One region of the Bacillus sp. AK031 genome, then DNA from elsewhere that is predicted to be linked to it. Evidence: riboswitches for the same ligand, from Rfam matches in the RefSeq annotation. Region 1 holds a riboswitch; the other holds the start of a gene.
What was found. Region 1 has a riboswitch for cobalamin ahead of M1E09_RS18600 (acyl-CoA thioesterase). Riboswitches for the same ligand answer to the same signal wherever they lie in the genome.
Positions count from the first base shown of each region.

Region 1 (3,214 bases):
AACTCTTCTGCAAATGTTTTACGCTGTTCAGAATTACCGTATGTGTAATCCTTTAAGTTCAATGTACGAATATGTACCATATTATCTTCCCCCTTGCTATGTAAGGGCTTTCAAAACCCCATTATTATTATACAGGTATATAACTAGGTGTAAAGACATTTTTAAGAAGAAGATCAGACGTCGGTCAACTTAGTTATTGATTACACGACTGCTGACTATTTTTGTGGGGATGATTTTAAAGTATAATAGAATTGGAAAGTTATAAATATTAAGAAAGATGTGAGGCTGAAATAGTAATAGAGGTGCAATCTGATTAATCTAAAAGAATTACTGCTCCTTTTCCAATGAACACTCGCTGATTTTTTTAGGAGTATAGATGTGTTACGGAAAACAGTGTTCAATACCTTAATGGTCTTTAAGCCAGTAATTAAATTCGATTTGGTTATTTATGTGATACAACCCAATATTCAGGGTAAACTGAAGCTGAATGTTTTATTGAGGAAAGGAGGAAGGCGATGGCTTATATTTTGTTAATACTGGGCTTTGCTCTTTTGATAAAAGGTGCTGACTTCTTTGTGGAAGGATCCTCAAAAATTGCCCAGGCGCTTCATGTCTCCCCTTTATTAATCGGTTTAACCATTGTCGCTTTCGGAACAAGTTCACCTGAGGCAACAGTAAGTATTGTGGCTGCATTAGAGGGCAGTGCCGGAGTAGCGGTGGGAAATGTTGTGGGAAGCAATATTTTCAACATAACGCTTGTTGTTGGATTGACAGCTCTTTTGAATCCATTAAAAGTTGAAAATGAAACAATACGGAAAGAAATACCGTTTACTTTATTGGCGAGTATCGCTTTATTGATATTAGTCAGTGATATCGGGCTGCAGTCGCTGAGCGAAAACATCATCACCAGAAGCGACGGCTTGATCCTATTGCTGTTCTTTGCTGTCTTTCTCTATTATATATTCGAAGTTGCCAGACACAGCAGGGACAAGGTGAAAGAGGTGCATTCTCCTTCGGAACCGGTTTCCTGGTGGAAAAACATACTACTGACCATTGGCGGGCTTGCTGCCATTATTTTCGGCGGCGACATCGTCGTTAACAATGCCACCGAAATTGCTCTGTCATTTGGCATGAGTGAAACATTGGCCGGCCTTACAATTGTAGCGGTAGGGACATCGCTTCCAGAACTCATTACTTCGATTACAGCAGCAATCAAAAAACAAAGTGATATTGCAATTGGAAATATTGTAGGAAGCAATATCTTCAATATCTTATTTGTCCTGGGAACAGCCTCGGTCATATCTCCTTTGCAGATTGACAGTAAAATTCTCATCGATGTTCTGCTTATGATCATTCTCACCGGGCTTCTGCTCATCTTCTCAAGGACAAATTTCAAAGTGGGGAAATTTGAAGGGATTTTCCTGGTCATTGCTTATATTGCGTATGCGGTATTTATTATCGTGCGTAACTGAGTGTGACAGGCACGCCTCGGAATATGTCGAATGAAAGTCAAAAGGCGCAACCCTTATGTTGGGTTACGCCTTTTCTTAATCGTCCCACTTTGCGCCTGAAATGTTAGCCTATTTCAGATCAATAAGGGATTATGCTTCAACAGTCTTGCCTCGATTATTCATTCATAAGACACTAGTATATCTTCATCATTATAAAATTTATGAATCAAATCTATTGTATTCCGCCTGCATTTCATTTATCATCTAAAAAGAGAACACAATATTATGTGTTCGTTTAATATTATTATAACTACATATTGTGTATGCCGATAAATAAGGTGTCTATATAGACTTAATAGGGAATCCGGTGAGAATCCGGAACTGTCCCCGCAACTGTAAGTGCTGACGAAATAAGTGACGGCCACTGTCTTCAAAAGAGACGGGAAGGACTTAAAGTAGAATGAAGCACAAGTCAGGAGACCTGCCATATTTATAGCGTGTTATCTTCTTCGGGAATTGGGAAGGTATAACGAGGGTAAATTGGTAGGCCTGCTATTTGTCTATTAGTATATCAACGTTTAAAACCCATCCTTTGTGATGGGTTTTTTTATTTCCCATTTCTCGCTTGTAAGCAGCCATACAAACGGAAAAGGAGCATTTACATGCAAACATTATCATCAGATGTATCAAGAACAATTGTAACCCGGCTGGTACTGCCGCCCAACACGAATCATATGGGTACCATATTTGGCGGCACGGTTTTGTCCTATATTGACGAGATCGCAGCGATTTCCGCAATGAAACACAGCAGGAAAGTTGTCGTCACAGCTTCGATTGATACCGTGAATTTTTTATCATCAGCGACAGTGGGTGATATTTTGACCCTGGAGGCATGTGTCATTTCCACAGGCAGGACCTCGATGGAAGTGTTTGTGAAAGTGGAGAGTGAAGATTTGGAAAAAGGGACCAGGACCCTTACCACCACTTCCATATTAACGATGGTGGCAAAGGATGAAAGTGGAATGCCATCCCCGGTTCCGGGAGTCAGTCCTCAATCAGAGGAAGAGGAGAGATTGTTGAAAACGGCCAAGGTGAGAAAGCAGCGCAGGCTGGAAATGAGATCCCATTAATCGATAATAAGGAGGAACAACCATGTCAGTAATAACAGAAACGCTTCATCAGAGGACAGTACGGCTACTGGAAAGTTTAAAACGTAACCATCAAATCATTTCATTCTGCGAATATGAGGAAAAAGTTTCTCAAACGCTCGCAGTAAAACAGGATTTGTCTATCGACCAGCTTGAGAACACGCTGATCCTGTCAGCAGTTGAAAGGATCAGCAGCAGTGAACCTGACTGGACGTTTGCAGCATCGGAAATCTATTTGCAAAAATTGTATCGCTTAAGTTCTTTCCAAAGAGGAGATCGTTCGTACGGATCGCTTTATCACTTAATCAACATACTGGAGAGAATGGGAATTTATGATGAACGGCTCCTGAAGAGTTACTCCAAAGAAGAAATTGATTATCTCGAAACCATCATCGATCCTGAAAGGGACAAGCTGTTTACTTACATAGGGATTGTGACGCTCGCTGAGAGGTATTTGGCCAAGTCGCACCGCGGGGAATTTATCGAACTTCCGCAGGAACGGTTCATGATCATCGCGATGACCCTGTTGGCAAATGAACCGAAAGAGAAGCGGCTGAAACTGATCCAGGAGTCTTACTGGGCGCTTTCCAACTTATACATGACAGTCGCGACCCC
Region 1 is NZ_CP096424.1:3,633,834-3,637,047, reverse strand. Features, by position in the region: gene M1E09_RS18610 (isopenicillin N synthase family dioxygenase) at 1-80, opposite strand, end outside; gene M1E09_RS18605 (calcium/sodium antiporter) at 516-1,472, shown strand; cobalamin riboswitch at 1,771-1,954, shown strand; gene M1E09_RS18600 (acyl-CoA thioesterase) at 2,114-2,581, shown strand; gene M1E09_RS18595 (ribonucleoside-diphosphate reductase subunit alpha) at 2,604-3,214, shown strand, end outside.

Region 2 (3,214 bases), 710 kb from region 1:
TCGTATTGTCCACTATCGACTGCCAGCAGTGCGTAGATGTTCATATTGATTGCTGGATCTTCTAAGCTGGCATGATTGACTAATGCCTCTACCAGGTCATACCCCTCTATAGAGGTTGCATTTTTGCCTGCTGCCGACAATCCCATGATGATTTTTTCCAAATCATAAATATTTCTGAAGTTTCCTTCTGCCGATTTAACTCTTTCTTTTACACTTGTAACATAAGAAGGTGGGATTTCTGCATTGGTATTCGCTAGTCCCCACACCCACCACTCGTTTCCGTATGTAACAGAAACGTTATTGGCTTTCATATATGATAAGATATTTGCAACATTTTCATTGATGACTTCATCTGTAACAGGATCTGCTTCCTCTACCGGCTCTTCTGGCTCAGATGGTTCTTCCGGTTCGCCCGGCTCCTCCGGGTCTGGATCAGTCGGCGGTTCATATGTTTGAAGTGTCAATTGTACGTGATCATCCGGCTGGATCGTATAATCGACGATACTTGTATTCAATCCACTGCCGTTAACACCGACACTCCAATAATCATTAGCACCAAGATCTGTATTGTTGACATTATTGATATACGTAAAGAATGTGTTATCAACAGTCGCTTGTACAGATACATCATGTTTTGCAGCCGCCTGGATTAAAGCGCCATATGCACTGGCTCCTTGCATCAGTTCTACTGGTTCTGCAGAAATAATTTCAGCTCCATCTTTTCCAGTGACAGATACTTTGGCTGTTACAGAAGGATTTGGCCATTCTGTAATAGCAAACAGGTAATGGTCACCGCCTACAGCCTGGTGTGTAGAAGCACCGACCTGTGCACTTACTCCATTAATATTGAAAGACCAGTAAGCATCCCCTGTTGGAGAAGCTCCTCCAATGCCAGAAATAAAAGCCCCGTATTCACCCATAGTTGCTTGGATTTCTGCATTGTTTTTCTCACCGGCTTCCTTCAATATATCAAAAGCCGTATCCCCTTCTTCTATCTCCAAGGCCGTCAATGGTAAAACAACCTCGCCGTTTTCATCAATCGCCTTAATTGTCACTGCATTATCAAGTGCAGCAGCATGAGCAGCCGGCTGAACGAACGCCAGGTTGCCAACAACGAGCATGAGCACGGTAAATAGAACCGCCAAACGCTGCATAATTCCCTTATTCATTGCAAACTCTCCCCTATGTTTTATTTTAAGCAAAAAAAATACACCCCTATTCTAAGAGATGTGTGTACATTGTATGATTCCGATGTCATTACGCAAGACAGCATAATGCCAGAAACGTTGTACACCTCCCTATCCGCGTAGGTCGAATGGCGTCAAAAATAGGCAGGTCTCCTGGCTCATGATCAACGCTTTCTATCACCTTCCCATCGTTGGACAGTGGTATTTTAATAGAAAACTCCCATATACAGTGGCGGGACCGCGCCGGAATTTCACCGGTCTTCCCTTTTAATGATTTACTTCTATTCTTTCAGTAAATCAAACCTATTCTTTCCGTATTCAGTTATCTTTAGCATAGTGAAAGTTGCAGAAATTGTCAATCAAAGAAAGGTAGTTTCCTGTTTTTCAATTTTGTTTAAAAGAAGCCGGCATGACGACAGCCGTCACTTCGCCGCGGGCGCAAAGAATGCCATCGGCAAACACTTCCGTTTTAACTTTCCATTTCTTTGGATGAATCTCTTGTACCTTGCCATATGCTTTCAAGGGAACTCCAGCAGGCGTAGGCTTTATGAAATCCACATTTAAAGAAGCGGTCACAAAGCGGGGAGTTTCTGCTTCATCACCTATTTGGTGCCCATTTTTATGATGCAAGGCAATCGCTGCCGAACCGGTCCCATGGCAGTCAATCAATGAAGCTACCAGTCCGCCATATATAAAGCCGGGCATCGCCATATGCTCTTCTTTTGGCTCATAGATCGTCACGGTCTTTTCCCCATTCCAGCCTGTCCTGAAATGGTGGCCATGTTCATTCATCCGGCCGCAGCCATAACACCATGCGAAATCCTCGGGATATCCATCTTGAATTGCTTTTGTTACTTCTTCCATTGCTATCACCCTTCAAAACTTTTTATATAGTATTCAATTTATTTCTTTAACCATGGTCTTTATTCCTGCCAAACTAAGAATCTATGAATATAGTATTTGAGGTTGTAAGGAAAGAGGAGTACGAGGTCTTACTTTTATCTTTCTTTATTAGAATAGACTTTAGTATAATAAATAGCGGAGGTGGAAAATGTTACTAAAAAGTCGAACTGAATCTGATGAATTATTGGCTATGAGAAGTTTGAACACGAGAATGATTTTATCCAAAAAAGACAAACTACATTATTCAAACCTTGAAAAAGGATATGAGGGAGAGGTGAATTTTGATCTGCTATCACATCATCTGTATGATAGTCGGCATTTTCTGAACGGCTTGCTGCTGGAGGTTAACAAATCTTTCTTTCAAATCGATACATTGATACTTTCTGAAGGCATTATCCACTTGTTAGAAATTAAGAATTTCCAAGGAGACTTCTACCTGGACTCAGATAAACTCTTTGCGGCATCTAATGGAAAAGAATATAAAAATCCCCTTAACCAATTACAAAGGAGTGCCACTTTGCTCCGTCAGCTACTGCAATTCCTCAAAGAAGATTATATTGTAGAAGCCTATGTTATCTTTATCAACCCTGAATTCACCCTCTATCAAGCTCCGATAAATCAATCTATTATCTTCCCAACCCAGCTCAATCAATTCTTGAATAAATTGGAAATACCACAGCCGGCATTGAAAGAAAAAAACACAAGACTAGCTGAGAAAATAGTCTCTTTGCATCAAACAAAAAATCCATTTGAGATGTTCCCGGAATATTATTATGATCACCTTCAAAAGGGGGTCTATTGTAAAATATGCAGGGCATTTGCAATTTTTAAAAACAATAAACGCTTCCAATGTGCAAGTTGCGGAGAACACGAAACATTCGAAAATGCTCTCTTAAGAAGTATCAGAGAGTTTCAGCTTCTGTTTCCCGACCGCAAACTAACTACCCAAGCTATTTATCATTGGTGTGACGTGGAGTTAAATAAGAGAACCCTAAGCAGAATCTTAAACAGGCACTATACTTCTCTAGGGAATACACAAGATACTTACTATGAGTGAGAACATTTTGATTTCTCCTCTTTTTAAGTCAGTGGCTGTGAATGAGAGCCGGATTCGGACTCTACTT
Region 2 is NZ_CP096424.1:43,599-46,812, reverse strand. Features, by position in the region: gene M1E09_RS00220 (DUF4430 domain-containing protein) at 1-1,169, opposite strand, end outside; cobalamin riboswitch at 1,314-1,509, opposite strand; gene M1E09_RS00215 (PaaI family thioesterase) at 1,572-2,051, opposite strand; gene M1E09_RS00210 (nuclease-related domain-containing protein) at 2,239-3,147, shown strand.
Region 2: linked by a shared signal. The riboswitch ahead of M1E09_RS00220 (DUF4430 domain-containing protein) and the one ahead of M1E09_RS18600 (acyl-CoA thioesterase) in region 1 are both predicted to bind cobalamin.